DNA from 3 places in the Streptomyces sp. P13-3-3 genome. Region 2 is predicted to be linked to each of the others. Evidence: riboswitches for the same ligand, from Rfam matches in the RefSeq annotation. Region 2 holds a riboswitch; each other region holds the start of a gene.
What was found. Region 2 has a riboswitch for cyclic di-AMP ahead of ACQZOG_RS18180 (NlpC/P60 family protein). Riboswitches for the same ligand answer to the same signal wherever they lie in the genome.

Region 1: another riboswitch for cyclic di-AMP. It lies ahead of ACQZOG_RS13700 (M23 family metallopeptidase); the one in region 2 lies ahead of ACQZOG_RS18180 (NlpC/P60 family protein).
Region 3: another riboswitch for cyclic di-AMP. It lies ahead of ACQZOG_RS01370 (M23 family metallopeptidase); the one in region 2 lies ahead of ACQZOG_RS18180 (NlpC/P60 family protein).

What each region holds. Positions count from the first base shown of each region.
Region 1 is NZ_CP192228.1:3,008,894-3,015,066, reverse strand. Features, by position in the region: gene ACQZOG_RS13710 (MBL fold metallo-hydrolase) at 31-1,221, opposite strand; gene ACQZOG_RS13705 (SGNH/GDSL hydrolase family protein) at 1,637-2,422, opposite strand; gene ACQZOG_RS13700 (M23 family metallopeptidase) at 2,675-3,598, opposite strand; cyclic di-AMP (ydaO/yuaA leader) riboswitch at 3,603-3,767, opposite strand; gene ACQZOG_RS13695 (tyrosine-protein phosphatase) at 4,287-5,084, shown strand; gene ACQZOG_RS13690 (DUF6126 family protein) at 5,119-5,247, opposite strand; gene ACQZOG_RS13685 (helix-turn-helix domain-containing protein) at 5,244-5,867, opposite strand; gene ACQZOG_RS13680 (aspartate aminotransferase family protein) at 5,945-6,173, opposite strand, start outside.
Region 2 is NZ_CP192228.1:3,947,268-3,953,440, forward strand. Features, by position in the region: gene ACQZOG_RS18160 (ATP-binding protein) at 1-13, shown strand, start outside; gene ACQZOG_RS18165 (LuxR C-terminal-related transcriptional regulator) at 10-753, shown strand; gene ACQZOG_RS18170 (C40 family peptidase) at 791-1,831, opposite strand; gene ACQZOG_RS18175 (hypothetical protein) at 2,195-2,548, shown strand; gene ACQZOG_RS18180 (NlpC/P60 family protein) at 2,653-3,819, opposite strand; cyclic di-AMP (ydaO/yuaA leader) riboswitch at 3,844-3,980, opposite strand; gene pcrA (DNA helicase PcrA) at 4,233-6,173, shown strand, end outside.
Region 3 is NZ_CP192228.1:282,562-288,734, forward strand. Features, by position in the region: gene ACQZOG_RS01350 (HAMP domain-containing sensor histidine kinase) at 1-923, shown strand, start outside; gene ACQZOG_RS01355 (response regulator) at 954-1,613, shown strand; gene ACQZOG_RS01360 (dihydrofolate reductase family protein) at 1,700-2,833, shown strand; tRNA gene ACQZOG_RS01365 (tRNA-Met) at 2,898-2,971, shown strand; cyclic di-AMP (ydaO/yuaA leader) riboswitch at 3,298-3,455, shown strand; gene ACQZOG_RS01370 (M23 family metallopeptidase) at 3,468-4,487, shown strand; gene ACQZOG_RS01375 (PrsW family intramembrane metalloprotease) at 4,591-5,916, opposite strand; gene trmB (tRNA (guanosine(46)-N7)-methyltransferase TrmB) at 5,977-6,173, opposite strand, start outside.

The DNA of each region.
Region 1 (6,173 bases), 940 kb from region 2:
GCGTCGCCCTGCTCGTCCCCGCTCGACGGGTCAGCGGTCGCCCGCGAGGTCGAGGTCGCCGCTGGGGGTCTCCTCGCTCCGCGACGGGCCGCCGGTGTTCCACACGCGCGGGACGGGCCGGGTGAGCGGACGCCACCAGGGCTCGGTGGGCAGTTCCCCGCCCGGCTCGAAGGGCGCGCCGGGACGGGGGAAGGCGACGGCCTGGCCCACGGCCCCCGCGGCGTCCGTCATCCACTCCCCCGGCTCCGCCCACGCGTGCGGGGCGAGGTTGAAGGTGCCCCAGTGGATCGGCATCAGGACGCCGCCCGGGTCGCCGCCCTGGAGGTCGAGGTGCGAACGGACGCCTTCCTCGGGCGTCATGTGGATGTCCGGCCAGAATTCGGAGTAGGCGCCGACCTGGATCATCGTCGCGTCGAACGGGCCGTGGGCGGCGCCGATGTCGCGGAAGCCCTCGAAGTAGCCGGTGTCGCCGCTGTGGTAGATCCGGTGCCGCTCGCCGGCGACCACCCAGGAGGCCCACAGGGTGTGCTGGGTGTTGCGCAGGCCCCGGCCGCAGAAGTGACGGGCCGGTGTCGCGGTCAGGGTGAGGCCGCCGACCCGCGTCGACTCCTGCCAGTCCAGCTCGCGCAGCCGCTCCGCGGGAACGCCCCAGCGCTCCAGGTGGGCGCCTACGCCGAGGGGCACGGCGAACACGGTGTCCGTGCCGGCCAGTTCCTTGATCGTCGGCATGTCCAGGTGGTCGTAGTGGTCGTGGGAGATCACCACGACGTCCACCGGGCCGAGCGCGGCCAGCGGCAGCGGCACGGGGTGCAGCCGCTTCGGGCCCGCGAAGGGGAACGGCGAGCAGCGCTCGCCCCACACGGGGTCGAACAGCACCCGCTGTCCGTCGATCTCCGCGAGCACGCTGGAGTGGCCCATCCACGTCAGGCGGAGCCCGGTCGCGGGCGGGCGGTTCAGGTCGGCGAGGGTGGTGGGATGTACCGGGATCGTGCCCCGGGGGGCGCGGCGGGAGCGGGAGTCCTTGTCGAGGAACTGCTTGGCCATGTCCCGTCCCGAACCGGAGGGGCGCACACGGGCCGGTCCGCCCGGGTTCTGGAACACGCCGTTCGCGAAGTGCGGGGACCTGTGGATCCGGGCCAGACGCTCACCGGCCGGCTCCGCGCCGAAGGCCGGGGGCCGCAGGGCGCCGAGCCCCGTCCGGGGGGCGGAAGAAGCGGCCACGGTACCTCCAGATGGAATCGATCGGAGTTTCCATTATGTGCGGTGGCGCCTACGGCCGGGGTGGTTGTGGAAACAGCCCCCGCCCCGCCCTCCCGCCACGGGGGCTCCGCCCCCGAACCCCCGACGCGCAGTTCCCCGCGCCCCCTCAGGGCGTCATCAGCCCCGCGCCCTCAAGACACGCGAGCACCGCGGCCCCCTCAGGGGCGCGAGGAACTGCGCCACCAGCCACAAACCGGCCCGCACACGCCCCCGAGGCACGCAGCTTCACGTGGCCTTCAAGACACGCGAGCACCACGCCCCCTCAGGGGCGCGGGGAACTGCGCGACCAGCCACAAACCGGCCCGCACACGCCCCGCCGGCCCAGCCACCCCGCGCCCCGGGCGCCCAGCGGACCGCGCGCCCCGCGGACCGCGCCTCACGCCACCTTCGCGATCCGCGAGCGGATGTCCGCCGGGGACAGCGTCCCCTTTGCCGTGACGTGGTCGCCCGAGGACTCCCCGCGGAGGCGGCGCCCGATCCACGGGACGAGGTACTCGCGGGCCCAGTGGACGTCGTCCCGCCGGATCTCTAGCGTGCCGCGCGGCGGAAGCGGCGGCCACGGCTGCTCCGGATCGGCGGGCACCTCCAGACCGAGGGCGAGACCCGCGCGCAGTGCGACGCGGGTGTGTCCCTCGGGCGAGAGGTGCAGCCGGTCGGCGTCCCACGCCCTGCGGTCCTGCACGCTGCGCAGCGACCACAGGTCGAGCACCGGGCAGCCGTACCGGTCGGCGACCGCCCTCACGTGCCCGTTGTACGTGGCGATCTTGCCCCGCAGATGCTTGAGCAGCGGGACGCCCCGGGTGTCGAACCCGGTCGTCACCAGAACCGTGCCGCAGGCCGCCGCGAGCTGGGCGATCGCCTTCTCGAACCGTTCGGCCACCTCGTCCGGGTCGGTGCCCGGGCGCAGGATGTCGTTGCCGCCCGCGCAGAAGGAGACCAGGTCCGGGGCGAGTTCGACGGCCCGGGGGACCTGGTCGGCCACGATCTGGTCCAGCAGCTTGCCGCGTACGGCGAGGTTGACGTACCGGAAGTCGCCCTCGGGCCTGCGGTCCGCGAGCAGAACGGCGAGCCGGTCGGCCCAGCCGACGAACGCCCCGTCGGGCCCGGGGTCGCCGACGCCCTCGGTGAAGCTGTCCCCCACCGCCACGTACGACCCGATCACTGTTGCCTTGTCACTCTTCGAATCGTCTGCCACAGCCGGACATGATTCACCTTCGGATGTGACCTACGCGACCGTAGGCGGGGGTTGACGCGCGGTGAGATAAGCCACTTCAAGGTTTGGCCAAGCCAGGAATAGGTACGGCCCCGCGCCCGGCACGGGCCCGGACACACCGAAGGCCGGCCCCGTGGATCGGGGTCGGCCTTCGGCGCGCGTGTCAGGAAGGGTGCCGCTCGGGAGCCGGAGCTCCGGGTGTCAGAGGGAGACGCCCTTGCCGCGGAGGTACGAGATCGGGTCCACGTCCGAGCCGTAGTCCGGGCTGGTGCGGATCTCGAAGTGCAGGTGCGGGCCGGTCACGTTGCCGGTCGCACCGGAGAGACCGACCTGCTGGCCGGCGCTCACCGTCTGGCCCGCGGAGACGGACAGGGAGGACAGGTGGGCGTACTGGGCGTAGTGGCCGTCGTTCAGCTGGATGACGACCTGGTTGCCGTACGCGCCGCCCCAGCCGGCGGAGACGACGGTGCCGGCGCCGACGGCCTTCAGGGGGGTGCCGGTCGGGACGACGAAGTCGGCACCGGTGTGGTAGCCGCTGGACCACATGCTGCCGGCCACCTTGTAGGCGGTGCCGACGCTGCCGCCGGACACCGGGGAGGTGAAGCCGGAGGCGGGGGCGGTCTGCGTGGACGCCTCGTCGGAGGAGGACTCCTCGGCGGCCTTCTGCGCGGGCTTCTCGGCCGGCTTCTCCGCCTTGGGCGCGGCGGGCTCGGCGGCCTGCGGCGAAGTGGACTGCTTCGGGGCGCTCTTGGCGGCCTTGCCGTCGATGGAGAGCTTCAGACCCGGGTGGATGAGCGACGGGTCGTCACCGACGGCCTCGCGGTTGTCCGCGTAGAGCTGCTTCCAGCCACCGTCGACGTGCTCGGCCTCGGCGATCTTGGCGAGGTAGTCGCCGGCCTTCACGGTGTACGTGCGGGCCTCGTCGCCCTTCTCGGCCTTGGCCTGCTGGCCGGTGACGGAGAGCGACCGGACCGACGTCTCGGGGGCGGACTGCGGCGTCGCGGCGTGCGCGCCGGTGGCGCCGAGGAGCGGCAGGGCGAGAGCGGCGCCACCGGTTCCGGCGACGGCGATGGAGCGGGTGAAACGCTGGGCCTTGGTACGGCGGTGCTTACCCTTCGCGGGCATGACGAATTCCTCTCCGGCGCCTACGAGGTGAGCTGTCGGGTGCGGACTGGAGATGTCCGGCCGCGTTGCTGCGCGGCTTAACCCCAAGCCTGTTTCCGGGGCCCGGAACAGGCAGTTGTACCTGTGGGTCCCCCGCTCCTGCCGTACGTCGGGTCAGTGTGTGCGGGCTCCGGGCGGCGGCAGGATTAGGCGTCCGTCCGGATCGGTTGGGAACGTAAGCGACCTCGACGCGGCGAAACAAGCGCGGGTTCCCACGAACCCTCTTTTTCCGTGATCGAAAGGCGGAAATGACGTCACCGTGCGTCGATCCCACGAGTGAGCCGCAGGTGAATTCCCTTGTCACGGTGGGGAATTACGTGAGCATGGCGACAGCACAGGGTCACCGGTATGACGATGCTCACGCACTCCATCCTCAAATCCCTTGCTATCGGGGCACGTTATCCCCAAGTGTCTTATTCGGACAGATCGCCCATTCATCATGAAGTCGGGCAGGACAGTCGACGCAATCGCGACATCCTGATCTTGACGGGACGAGCTCCGGAATCCCGCCTCAGAAACAAACAGAAAGCGACATAATCCAACGTCACAAGGGCGGCCGACACCTCGTTGCCCCTGGCAGCCATGTCGTATCGTCGAGTGGTGCCCGTCGACGAGCCGCGGCGACGGCGCGAAGTGGGAGGAGCCGTCCGTGACGCAGGAGATCCCGTCGACCGAGCCCCAGCTGACCGGGGTGCGCAACTTCCGCGACGTGGGCGGGCTGCCCACGGTGGACGGCCGGCGGGTGCGGCACGGGGTGCTGTTCCGCAGCGGTCACCTCGCCCACGCCACCGCGGAGGACGCCGCCTTCCTCGCCTCGCTCGGTCTGCACACCGTGTTCGACTTCCGCAACGCGGCCGACCAGAAGCTGGAGGGCCCGGACGTGGCACTGCCGGGCGTGCGCAACGTCAACCTGCCGCTGAGCGACCCGGCCGACGGCGCGGAGTTCTGGAAGATGGTGCGCGACGGCGACCTGGACCAGCTGCGCGCGATCCTCGCCGACGGCCAGGGCGCGGACCGCATGATCACCTCGTACCGCACGATCATCAAGGAGCGGACCCCCGAGCACTCCCAGGTGCTGCGCGCGCTCGCCGAGGACAGCGTCCCCGCGCTGATGCACTGCGCGGCCGGCAAGGACCGCGCGGGCCTCTCGGTGGCGGTGACCCTGCTCGCCGTGGGTGTGGAGTGCGACGCGATCGTCGAGGACTACCTGAAGTCCAACGCCAAGCACCGCCGCTACAAGGTGCGGCGCAGCGGCAGCTCCCCCGACGCCTACTCCCCCGAGGTCATGGAGCTGCTCAGCCCGCTCTTCGACGCGCGCGCGGAGTATCTGGCGGCCGCCTTCGACACGGTCGAGGAGACCTGGGGCGGCGTGGACGCCTACCTGGAACAGGGGCTCGGGCTCACCCCGGCCCACCGGGAGCGGCTGCGCGAGCGCCTGCTCGACTGACACCCGCCCCCGTGCGCGCCTCGCCCCGTGGCCGCTACTTCTTCGGCGCGATCTCGAAGAGGAAGTAGATGAAGGCCGCGAAGAGGTGCCCGACCACGACGTAGACGAACAGCCTGACCCAGAGGGCCCTCGGGAACTTCTCCTCCATGTCCTTGCCGGTCACGGTGTCTCTCCATGGGTCGGGCCCAGGCACAGGGCGGCCGTGGGACTCTGCAGCAGGGTGTGCACGAACAGCAGCTCGACCCCGTCGGGGTCCTGCGCGGCGATGCGGTGCGGGGTGAGCGAGTCGAAGTGGGCGCTGTCGCCCGGGGACAGCCGGTGGAGGGTGTCCCCGAGGCGCAGCCGCAGCCGCCCCTTGAGGACGTACAGCCACTCCTCGCCGGGGTGGACGCGCACGATGTCGCCCTGGGAGCCGTGCGGCACGTGGACCCGCAGGGCCTGCATGCCGCGCCCGGCGGCCCCGGCCTGCCAGTAGGTCCAGCCGCCGGCCTCGGTGGGTTCCATGTCGGCGGCGCGCACCACGGCGTCACGCTCGACGGCCGACTCCCCGAGCAGCTCGGAGACGGTCGTACCGTAGATCCGCGCGAGGGAGAGCAGCATCGGCAGCGAGGGCTGGCGCTGTCCGGTCTCCAGCCGGGAGAGGTGGGCGGGTGACAGGCCCGCCTGCCGTGCGGCGGCCTCCAGCGTCAGGGAGGCCCGCCGGCGCAGGGCACGCAGCTGAGGAGCGACCGCGGGGAGGGCCCCGACAGGCTCGTCCCGCGGCTCGGTCTCGGAGGAGCTCATGCCTCCATTAAGCACCGGACTTTGCCTTTGGGGCAATTTTCTTGCCTCAGAGGCAAAGCCCGTCGTGCTCGTCGCGGTCAGCGGTTGGCGACCGCCTGCTTCACCAGGGTCCGGCCGAAGTCCCAGATGAGCCCGCCCTCGTGGGCGTCGTCCATCACCGCGGTGAAGGCGTCCACGAACCGGTCCACGTCCCCCTCGTCGACGATCAGCGGGGGGATCAGCTTGATCACCTCGAGGTGGTCCCCTGACACCTGCGTGAGGATACGGTGCCGCTGGAGCAGCGGGACCACCACCATCTGAGCGAAC
Region 2 (6,173 bases):
GAAGACGTCATGAGCGAGCCGACCGAGGCGAACGCAGCGGCGGAAGCGGCACCGGCGGACGGGACCGCGGAGCCGGCCGGCGGCACCGGGCGGCGCCATGTGCGCGTGGTCCTCGTCGACGACCACCGCATGTTCCGCACGGGGGTCCAGGCGGAGATCGGGCAGACCGAGCAGACCGGCGTCGAGGTCGTCGGCGAGGCCGCCGACGTCGACCAGGCGGTCACGGTCATCACCGCGACCCGGCCCGAGGTGGTGCTGCTCGACGTGCACCTGCCCGGGGGCGGCGGCATGGAAGTGCTGCGGCGCTGCACGTCGTTGATGGGTGACCCGGAGCGGCCGGTGCGGTTCCTCGCGCTGTCCGTGTCGGACGCGGCGGAGGACGTCATCGGCGTCATCCGGTCCGGCGCGCGCGGCTACGTCACCAAGACGATCACGGGTACCGACCTGGTCGACTCGATCTTCCGGGTGCAGGAGGGCGACGCGGTGTTCTCGCCCCGGCTGGCCGGGTTCGTGCTGGACGCCTTCGCGTCCACGGACGCCCCGCCGGTCGACGAGGACCTCGACCGTCTCACCCAGCGTGAGCGGGAGGTGCTGCGGCTGATCGCCCGCGGCTACGCGTACAAGGAGATCGCCAAGCAGCTGTTCATCTCGGTGAAGACGGTGGAGTCGCACGTCTCCGCGGTGCTGCGCAAGCTGCAGCTGTCCAACCGCCATGAGCTGACCCGCTGGGCGACGGCCCGCCGCCTGGTCTGAGCCGGCGGACCGACCCGGCCGGACAGGCCCGGCCCGGTCACACCACCCGCGTCGCCCCCGCGAACGGCATCTGGTCGACGGGGGCCACGCGGACCGGGGCCGAGGGGTTCGGGGCGTGGATCATCTGCCCGTCGCCGATGTACAGGCCGACGTGGCTGATGCCGGAGTAGAAGAACACCAGGTCGCCGGGGAGCAGTTCGGAGCGGGAGACCCGTCGTCCCGCGTCGATCTGCGCGTACGTGGTGCGCGGCAGGGAGACGCCCGCGGAGCGGTAGGCGGCCAGCACGAGGCCCGAGCAGTCGAAGGCGTCCGGGCCGGTCGCGCCCCACACGTACGGGCTGCCGAGCTTCCGGTGCGCGTACGCGACGGCCTGCGCGGCGCGCGCGTTCGGCGCCTGTGACAGGGCGGCGTCCCGGGCCGTACCGCCGGCCGAGCGGGCGGCGCGGTCGGAGCCGCCGGTGATCCGGGCGCGTTCCTCGGGTGACATCCGGGCCAGCGCCTGGCGGGCGGCGGACAGCTTCTCGGTGATCGTCCGCTTGTGGCGCCCGAGTTCGGCCCGGCGGGTGGTGAGCGTCTTCACCTCGACGCGGGCCGCGCCCCGCAGCTTCTCGATCTCCCGGAGCTGGGCGCGCACCCGGCCCAGTTCGGCGTGGTGGCGGCTCCCGGCGCGTTCGGTGAGGGCAGCGCCGTCGAGGTAGGCGTCGGGGTCGTCGGACAGCATCAGACGCAGGGCGGGGTCGAGGCCCCCGTCGCGGTACTGCGCCGCCGCGACCGTCCCCAGGGCCTCGCGGGCCTTGTTCAGCCGCGCCTGGGCGCGGGCCGTCTCGTCCTGGAGGTCGCGCAGCCGCTCCCGCGCCGAATCCGCCTTCTCCTCGGCACCGTTGTACTTCTCGGTGGCGACCTCGGCCTCGCGGTACAGGCGGTCCACCTCGGCGCCCGCCGGAGCCGGCCGAGGAGCCGCGTGGGCCGCTCCGCCCGAACCGGCCGTCGTGGCCGCTCCCGCCAGGACGAGGGTGACGGCCGCACGGGCCGTGGTGCCGCCCACCGGGCGCTGCCGTGACCTGCGGTGCGCTGCCACCCTCGAAGCCGTCCTTCCCGTCGACGCCCGCCGGGGCCGGACGACGGTCCGGCGGTCCGGCGGCGGGGTGACAGGGGAGCCGTCCGCCGCCGGAGCCTTTCCTCGGCGGTGGTGTCCGGCCGCCGCTCCTGACCGAGCGGCGATGCGGAGCCGGTCACCTGGGGCAGGACGCTAGGCCCGGCCGCGCGGCGCGGGATACGGGTTGTGCGGAACTGTCGTCCCCGGAGCATCGGATGACCGTAAGTGACCGTTGAGCCGTGCAGGGCGCTTCGTTCTCACTCAGGGTGATGACCGATGTGGTGAAGGCGGGAAAGACGAGGGCGGCGGAATGCTAGGGGATACCCCTGGCTAGGCTCCGGCCTCATGGACGTACTCCTCCACATCTTCGTCGGTCTGCACATCATCGGCATCGCGTCGCTGCTCGGCGGCTTCCTCACCCAGATGAAGGCGATGGGCGCGGGCACCGCCCGCTTCGTCCCCGCGATGCTGCACGGCGCGCTGACGATGCTGGTCACCGGCGTCGCCCTCGTGGGTCTCAACGAGGCCCAGGATTACTCCGTCGACCACGTCAAGATCGGCGTGAAGCTGGCGCTGCTGATCGTGATCCTCGGCCTGGTCTACGTGAAGCGGGACGAGGAGAAGGTGGACAAGGGCGTCTTCGGCCTGGTCGGCCTGCTGACCGTGGCCAACATCTTCATCGCGGTCCTCTGGACCTGAGCCCCTCGTCCCGGAACACCGGGCGCCGCCGTGGACACGGAAACCGCCGACCGAGCCGTCACCGGCCCGGTCGGCGGTTTCGTTTCCGCGCGTCGAGAGGCCCGTCAGGCCGGGCGGACGATGCTGTGGATCGCGGAGTCGCCGTCGTAGTAGATCGACTCCTCGCGGACGTACGTGCCCGGCTTCGGGGCGTGGATCATCATGCCGTTGCCGATGTAGATGCCCACGTGGGTGACGTCGTCGTAGAAGAAGACCAGGTCACCGGGTTGCGCCTGGGACACCGGGACGGTGGTGCCCGCGTTCACCTGGTCGTACGTGGTGCGCGGGAGGGAGACGCCGGCGGCCTTCCAGGCGGCCTGGGTCAGCCCCGAGCAGTCGTAGGAGCCGGGTCCGGTCGCGCCCCAGACGTACGGCTTGCCGATCTGCGCGCGGGCGAAGGCGAGGGCCTTCTCCGCCTTGGTGCCGTACGACGAGTCGGCCGGCGGGGTCTCGGCCGAGCCGGTGGACCCGGAGCCCTCCGAGGTGCCGCCGCCCTGCTGCGCGGCCTCCTCGCGAGCCTGCTCCTGCTCCGCCTGCTGCCGGGCCAGCTCCGCGGCCTTGCGGGCGGCCTCCTCCTGCTTGCGCTTCTCGATCGCGGCGAGCCGCGCCTTCTCCTCCGCGGTCAGCTTCGACAGCAGTTCGCGCGCGTCGGCGAGCTTCTTCTGGACGGTGGCCTTGGCCGTCTTCAGGTCGCCCTGCGTCTCGGTGAGCGTGCGGAGGCTCTCGGTGGCCTCCTGCCGCTTCTTCATCGTCTCGGTCTGCTGGGTGACGTAGTCGTCCACCGCCGCCTTCTGGCGGCCGGTCATCCGGTCCAGCACCTGACGCTGGTCGAAGATGTCCTGCGGGGTCTCCGCGAGCAGGAACGTCGCGGTGTCCGGCATGCCCGCGCCGGTGCGGTACTGGGCGGCGGCGTAGGAGCCCAGCTCCGAGCGCGCGTCGTTCAGCTTCTGTGTGCGCTTCGCCACGTCGTCGAGGAGGGTGTCGACGCGCTTGCGCTGCTTGGTGGTCTTCTCCTTGGCCGCGTTGTACTTCTCGGTCGCCGACTCGGCCTGGCGGTAGAGGTCGCCGACCTTCTTCTCCACCTCCTCCAGGCTCGGCCGGTCCCCTCCGGGGGAGGCGTTGGCCGTCTGGGAGAGCAGGGCCACAGAGGTGAGCGCGGCCGTGGCGAGGGCCGGGGTGCGTATGCCTGCCACGCGCGTGCCGGGGGTGCGCGACTTGCGGTGCGACGCCAAGGGAGGCGACTCCTTCCGGTGCTCCGCCTACCGGGTTAGCTGTCGGGTTCGGGCGGGTGGAAGGGTTGCCCTACGGCCTCTCCGAAGAGTGGGCCGATTCACCCCAAGTCTCGGTGGGTCCCCGGCTCCGGCTGCCCTGGCGGACAGTGACGGACTCGGCGGGGGCCGCGCGGCCCGGCGAGGTTCGCCGGCAGGGGACGAGCGGCCCGGACGGCACGGTAGCCAACTGGTGTGGCCCTTGTGAAGGTTGATGGGTGATATGCCCGATACATTTTCGTGACCTTCTTGTGGATGTCACGCACGGTGAGGCGCTGGCCGTGGAGGGTGCCCGCCGCGGCGCCCCGGGGAGGGGCCGGGGGATGTTTCCGGGGCGGGCCCGGGTTGTCGGTGGAGCGCCCTAGACTCGGAGAGCGATGAGCAGCCTCTTTGACGACAGCTTCCTGGCGGACCTCCAGGCCCAGCGCGGCCCGGCGGACGAGCCCCCGCCGCCGCCCGAGGACGAGCACGCCCCGGAGCCCCTGCCGGACGACCTGTTCGGCGGGAAGTTCGACGTGCCCCCGGAGCGGGACTCCTACTACCGGGACGGCGCCCCGCGCCCGGTGATCGACTCCGCCGCGCTGCTCGAGGGGCTGAACGACAACCAGCGCGCCGCGGTCGTGCACTCCGGCTCCCCGCTGCTCATCGTCGCCGGAGCCGGGTCCGGCAAGACCCGTGTGCTCACCCACCGCATCGCCCACCTGCTCGCCGAGCGGGGCGTCCACCCGGGCCAGATCCTCGCGATCACCTTCACCAACAAGGCCGCGGGCGAGATGAAGGAGCGCGTCGAGCAGCTCGTCGGCCCCCGGGCGAACGCGATGTGGGTGATGACCTTCCACAGCGCGTGCGTCCGCATCCTGCGCCGCGAGTCCAAGAAGCTCGGCTTCACGTCGTCCTTCTCGATCTACGACGCCGCCGACTCCAAGCGTCTGATGGCCCTGGTCTGCCGTGACCTGGACCTCGACCCCAAGCGCTTCCCGCCGAAGTCCTTCAGCACCAAGATCAGCAACCTGAAGAACGAGCTGATCGACGAGGAGGACTTCGCCGCCCAGGCCACCGACGGCTTCGAGAAGACCCTCGCCCAGGCCTACGCGCTCTACCAGTCCCGCCTGCGCGAGGCGAACGCGCTGGACTTCGACGACCTGATCATGACGACGGTCAACCTGCTCCGCGCCTTCCCCGACGTCGCCGAGCACTACCGCCGCCGCTTCCGGCACGTCCTGGTCGACGAGTACCAGGACACCAACCACGCCCAGTACGCCCTGGTGCGCGAGCTGGTCGGGGGCGCCTCCGAGCACCCCGTCGACGTCCCGCCGGAGGCCGAGGTGCCGCCCGCCGAGCTGTGCGTGGTGGGCGACGCCGACCAGTCCATCTACGCCTTCCGCGGCGCGACCATCCGCAACATCCTCCAGTTCGAGGAGGACTACCCGGACGCGACGACCATCCTGCTGGAGCAGAACTACCGCTCCACGCAGACGATCCTGTCCGCCGCCAACGCCGTCATCGAGCGCAACGAGTCCCGCCGCCCGAAGAACCTGTGGACCAACGCGGGCGAGGGCGCCCGCATCACGGGGTACGTCGCGGACACCGAGCACGACGAGGCGCAGTTCGTCGCCGACGAGATAGACCGCCTCACGGACGCGGGCGAGGCCAAGGCCGGCGACGTCGCCGTCTTCTACCGCACCAACGCCCAGTCCCGTGTCTTCGAGGAGATCTTCATCCGCGTCGGCCTGCCCTACAAGGTCGTCGGCGGCGTGCGCTTCTACGAGCGCAAGGAGGTCCGGGACGTCCTGGCCTACCTGCGGGTGCTGGCCAACCCGGAGGACTCGGTGCCGCTGCGCCGCATCCTCAACGTCCCCAAGCGCGGCATCGGCGACCGCGCCGAGGCCATGATCGACGCGCTCGCCCAGCGGGAGAAGATCAGCTTCCCGCAGGCGCTGCGCCGCGTCGACGAGGCGTACGGCATGGCCGCCCGGTCGGCGAACGCCGTCAAGCGGTTCAACACGCTGATGGAGGACCTCCGCACGGTCGTCGAGTCGGGCGCCGGACCGGCGACGGTGCTGGAGGCCATCCTCGAACGCACCGGCTACCTCGCCGAGTTGCAGGCCTCCACCGACCCGCAGGACGAGACCCGCATCGAGAACCTCCAGGAACTCGCGGCCGTCGCCCTGGAGTTCGAGCAGGAGCGCGGCGAGGGCGAGACGGGCACGCTGGCCGACTTCCTCGAGCAGGTCGCGCTGGTCGCCGACTCCGACCAGATCCCCGACGAGGAGGACGGCGACGGCGTCATCACGCTGATGACCCTGCACACCGCCAAG
Region 3 (6,173 bases), 3.7 Mb from region 2:
GCCTGGCCGCCATGCTCGTGGCCAACGCGCTGCTGCTGCGCGTCGGACTCGCGCCGCTGCAGCGCCTCACCCGCGCCATGAACACCACGGACCTGCTCCGCCCGGGGCACCGGACCGCGGTCGACGGGCGCGGGGAGATCGCCGAGCTGATCACCACGTACAACACGATGCTGGACCGGCTGGAGGACGAGCGGGCCACCAGCAGCGCGCGGGCCCTGTCCGCGCAGGAGGCGGAGCGCCGCCGTATCGCCCGTGAGCTGCACGACGAGGTCGGCCAGTCGCTGACCGCCGTGCTGCTCCAGCTCAAGCGGGCCGCCGACCACGCCCCCGCCGAGCTCGGCGACGAGCTGCGCCAGGTGCAGGAGACCACCCGCGCCTCCCTGGAGGAGATCCGGCGGATCGCCCGCCGGCTGCGCCCCGGCGTGCTGGACGAGCTGGGCCTGGCCAGCGCGCTGAAGGCGCTCGCCACCGAGTTCGGCGGGCCCGGGCTGACCGTCCAGCACTGCCTCGATCCCGACCTGCCCGAGCTGGACCGGGAGTCGGAGCTGGTGCTCTACCGGGTCGCCCAGGAGGGCCTCACCAACGTCGTGCGGCACGCGGGGGCGCGCCGTGCCGAGCTGGCGTTGCGCCGCACGCCGGGCGGGGTCGAGCTGCGGGTCCGCGACGACGGCCGCGGCATCGCCGGAGCCGACGAGGGAGCCGGCATCCGCGGCATGCGGGAGCGGGCGCTGCTGGTGGGCGCCGAGCTGACCGTGGAGCCCCGGGCGGACGGCGGCGGCACCGAGCTGCGGCTCGCCGTGCCCGTGCCCGCGCGTTTCCCCGCGCACGTCCTCGTCCCCGTACGACCCGAGCGGAAGTCCGTTCCCTCGACCATCCCGGCCGTCGTGCGCCGCTCCGCGCCCGCGCACGCGCCGCCCCCGTGACCGACGCCCCCCGACCGGAAACGCCGAACCATGACAGACGCCTCCCCCACCCGCATCCTCCTCGCCGACGACCACGCGCTGGTCCGCCGAGGGGTCCGTCTCATCCTGGACGGCGAACCGGACCTGACCGTGGTGGCGGAGGCCGCCGACGGCGCCGAAGCCCTCGAACTGGCCCGGGAGCACCGCCCCGACCTGGCCATCCTCGACATCGCCATGCCGCGCCTGACCGGCCTGCAGGCGGCCCGTGAGCTCTCCCGCACCCTGCCGGAGACCCGGATCCTCGTGCTGACCATGTACGACAACGAGCAGTTCTTCTTCGAGGCGCTGGCCGCCGGAGCTTCCGGCTACGTCCTCAAGTCGGTCGCCGACCGCGACCTCGTGGAGGCCTGTCACGCCACCATGCGGGGCGAGCCCTTCCTCTACCCGGGGGCGGTCAACGCGCTCATCCACAATTACCTCGACCTCGCGCGGGAGGGCCGCTCCCTGCCCGCGAAGGCCATCACGGACCGCGAGGAGCAGATCCTCAAGCTCGTCGCCGAGGGCCACACCTCGCAGCAGATCGCGGACATGCTGGTGATCAGCCCCAAGACGGTGGAGCGGCACCGCGCCAACCTGCTCGCCAAGCTGGGCCTGAGGGACCGCCTTGAGCTCACCCGGTACGCCATCCGGGTCGGCCTGATCGAGCCCTGACCTCTGCCCCCGGCGGCACGGGTTGCCAGACTGGAGCCGGACCGCGCAGCGGTCCCGCCGCCGCCCGCACCCGGGAGAGCCCGCCGATGCCGTACCCGTACGTCCTGCTGTCCGCCGCCGTCTCCCTCGACGGCTACCTGGACGACACCGGCCCGGAGCGGCTGCTGCTGTCGAGCCCGGCCGACTTCGACCGGGTCGACGAGGTCCGGGCGTCGGTGGACGCCATCCTGGTCGGCGCGGGCACGATCCGCGCCGACAACCCCCGGCTGCTGGTCAACTCGCCCGAGCGGCGCGCCGCCCGGGTCGCCGACGGCCTGCCCGAGTACCCGCTGAAGGTCACGGTGAGCGGCTCCGGGGACCTGGACCCTGCGGCCCGCTTCTGGCACACCGGCGGCGAGAAGGTCCTCTACACCACCGGCAAGGGTGCCGAACGCGCCCGAGCCCTGGGCATCGCCGCCGACGTGGTGCCGCTCGGCGACACCGTGGAGTGGCGGCCGCTGCTGGAGCACCTGCACGACGTGCGCGGGGTGCGGCGGCTGATGGTGGAGGGCGGCGGGCGGATCCACACCCAGCTGACGACCGAAGGCCTCGCCGACGAGCTCCAGCTCGTCCTCGCCCCGCTGTTCGTCGGCGACCCGGACGCCCCCCGCCTGTTCGGCCCCGGCTCCTACCAGGGCGGGCGGCTGCGCCTGGTGGAGACCCGGCCCGTCGGCGACGTCGTCCTGACGCGCTACGAACCCACCGCGCCCGGCACCGGCGCGCTGCCGTCCGCCGCTGACCGTCACTGGCTCGCCCTCGCCTGCGACCTGGCCGGACAGTGCCCGCCCTCCGAGACCGCGTTCAGCGTCGGCGCGGTCGTGGTCGCCGCCGACGGGACCGAGCTGGCGCGGGGCCACTCCCGGGAGGGCGACGACCCGGTGGTGCACGCGGAGGAGGCCGCGCTCGCCAAGGCCGACCCCGCCGACCCGCGGCTGGCCGGCGCCACCGTCTACTCCAGCCTGGAGCCGTGCGCCCGCCGCGCGTCCCGTCCGGCACCCTGCGCGCGGCTGATCCTGGACGCGGGGGTGCGCCGGGTGGTCACGGCCTGGCGGGAGCCGGACACCTTCGTGACGGACGCCGACGGCAGCGCCGTCCTGGCGGACGGGGGCGCCACGGTGCTGGTGCTGCCGGAGTTCGAGCAGCGCGCGAAGGCGCCGAACGCGCACCTGCTGGGCGGCTGATCGCGCCCGCCGGGGAAGCGATGTGCATCGAACCCCGTGGATGCCGTACACTCGTGTTTACCGACGCGGGGTGGAGCAGCTCGGTAGCTCGCTGGGCTCATAACCCAGAGGTCGCAGGTTCAAATCCTGTCCCCGCTACTGAAGGCCGAGGGCCGGAATCCGAAAGGGTTCCGGCCCTCGGTGCTTTCCATGACGGCGCTCGTTGCCCGCCCCTTCACGCGTCCTCCACCTCGCCTTTCGCGCACAGTGAGCGAACGGCGCCGCAGCGCATAACAACTGACGAACCGTCAGGTTCGGCCGGTCGTCCGAGGCGCAGTCAACTCGCCCGTTTTCGCCCGCTCGTGGCGCTTAAGTCCACGCGGAAATCGTTAACGATCAAGAGGAACGGCTTGGAATCCGGCCCCCGCGTCTATTAACGTTCGATAACGCAGCGCGGTCGTCCCAGCCGTCACAGAAGGCGGCTCCGTGCGCACGCGCCGAATCCCGCAAGGGAACCGGGGAACCACCACCATGGGGTGAATCGGGCGGATACCGCCGTGGAGGCACGGTTCGTATACGCGCGTAGGAGACCTTCCCGCTCCGAACCCGTCAGCTAACCCGGTAGGCGAAGACGGAAGGAAAGGAGCGCGCCCACGTGGCGTCCAACCCGCCTGCCCCCGAGGCCCCGTTCAAGCCGAACGACACCTTCGCGTACGGCGCCCCCGGCGCCGAAGAGGGCCCCTTCGAGGAGTGGAACCCCACCGCGGAGTCCGTGCGGCCCGTGCGTGGCCGGCACCGCGTCGCCAAGCAGCGCGGAGGCGGACTCGCCCGCAGCTCCACCGTCCTCGGCGTCGGCGTCATAGCCGCCGTCGGCGCCGGCGGCATGGCCAGCGCCCAGACCGGCAAGCCGCCCGTCTCCATCTCCATCCCCGACCTTCCCCACGTGGGTTCCCTCATCTCCGACGAGGAAACGCCCAAGGGATCCAGCACCCCCCTCAGCGACATCGGCAGGATGGCCGCCGCCGACACCGGCGCCGAGGAGGGCGCGGACGCCGGCGAGGCGCTGCGCGCCCGCATCATGGCCCAGGTCGAGCAGCAGCAGGGCCAGGCGCAGAGCAAGGCGGAGGCCGCCGCCCTCGCCGCCGCCGAGAAGGAGGCCGCCGAGGCCGCCGCCAAGGCGGAGAAGGAGGCCAAGGAGAAGGCCGAGGCCGCCAAGAAGAAGGCGGAGGAGGAGGCCGCGAAGAAGGCCGAGGCCGAGCGCCTCGCCGAGCTGGCCAAGCAGTACGCGCTGCCGACCTCCTCGTACACCATCACCTCGACCTTCGGTCAGGCCGGCGCCTACTGGTCCTCCGGCTACCACACCGGCCTCGACTTCGCCGCGCCCACCGGCACCCTGATCAAGGCGGTCCACACCGGCACGATCACCTCCGCCGGCTGGGACGGCTCGTACGGCTACAAGACCGTGCTCACCCTCGACGACGGCACCGAGGTCTGGTACGCCCACCAGTCGTCGATCAACGTCAGCGTCGGCCAGAAGGTCGCCACCGGCGACGTGATCGGCCGCGTCGGCGCGACCGGCAACGTGACCGGCGCCCACCTCCACCTCGAGGTCCACACCGGCTCCGGCGGCGTCGACCCGGCGGCCTGGCTGGCCGGCAAGGGCCTCAGCATCTGAACCACCGGCGGCCGGCTCCCGGCTGCCGACGCCGTGAACGCCGGCAGCCCCGACGACGACCCCCCGACGTCAGGGCTGCCGGTTCCGCGTGTCCGGGGCCTTCTCAGCGCCGGTAGGGGTTCTCCCCGTACGCCGGATACGGCGGCTGCCCCTGCGGCGGCCACACCGCCGGGACCGGCCCGTACGCCCAGCCCGCGCCGTACGGCACCCGGGGCGCCGTGAGGCGGGCCGCGTGCTCCAGCGCCGGGCGGGCCGCCTGGCGCCGGTGCCACAGCTCCAGCAGCAGCTCCCGCTCCCGCGTCACGAAGTCCGCCCCCGCCTTCCCCGCACGGCCCCGGTGCCGCAGGAACGCCAGCTGCGTCGCGTACACCTCGTACTGGGAGACCGCCCGCGCCGCCGGCCTGCCCCCGTGCTCGCGGGCGAACTTACGGGCGAGGCGCCGCGCCCGCATCGAGCCCAGCGCGAACGGCTCCGACGGGCGCAGCCAGCCCGCCACCGCGTACGCGGGCAGCTCCGTGCGCACGGTCCGCAGCTCCCGCTGCCGCGTCCACACCACGAGCCAGGTCAGCAGCCCGAACGTCGGGACCATGAACGCCCCGTACACCGCGATGAAGCCGAACTGGCCGAGCGTGGCGGAGCCGTTCCACAGGGCGTGCATGCCCATCGCGAGGAGCAGCCCGGCGAGGGGGAGGAGGACGCGCCGCACCCGCTGGCGGTCGGCGGCCAGCGCGGCCGCGCCGAACCCGATGCCGGTGAGCACGGTGAACAGGGGGTGCGCGAAGGGCGACATGACGACGCGCACGAAGAAGGTCGCCGCGGTGACCGAGGCGATGCCGCTGCCGCCGGTGAGCTGGTCGGTGCCGAAGGCGTTGCCCAGGTAGAGGACGTTCTCGGTGAACGCGAAACCGGTCGCGGTGAACCCGGCCGCCACCACGCCGTCGAGGATCCCGTGGAAGTCGCGTCTGCGGAACAGGAAGAGCAGCAGCACCGCCGCCGCCTTCGCCGTCTCCTCCACGACCGGCGCTATGACCGTCGCGCCCAGGGTGTCGGCGCCGGCCGGGTCGGCGGTGGTCGTCGCTATCCACCGGGTGGCGAAGCTGTTCGCCACGATCGCGATGAGCGCCGCCGCGCACGCGCCCCAGGCGAAGGCGAACAGCAGGTTCCGCCAGGGGCCCGGCTCCACCCGGCCCAGCCAGCGGAACGCCGCCAGCAGCAGCGGGACCGGCAGCACGGCCAGCCCCAGACCGACGAGAAAGCCCTGCGTGCCCGTCTGCTCCCGCACCAGCGCGAGGATCACCAGACCGGACAGGGCCAGCAGCGTGACCATCGCTCCGTAGCGGACCGCCGGGCGCTGCCACCAGTGCGGGTGCCGCAGCGTGCTGCCGGGAGCTGCGCCGGGGTGCGGCGGGTACGGAGGGCTGCTGGCCACGGGATCGACCCTAACGAGGAAGGGGCAGGGCTGCGTGCCGGCGCGGGGCCCCGGGGGAGGTCAGACGGTGTCCCCGTCCGGGCGGTCGGCGCGGTCGTCGTGCGGTACGCGGCGGAAGAGCAGGTCGTTCACCACATGACCCTTGTCCAGCCCCTGCCGCTCGAAACGGGTGAGCGGCCGGAACGCGGGACGCGGCGCGAAACCGCCGTCCTCCCGGGTGTTCTCGAAGTCCGGGTGCGCGGTCAGCACCTCGAGCA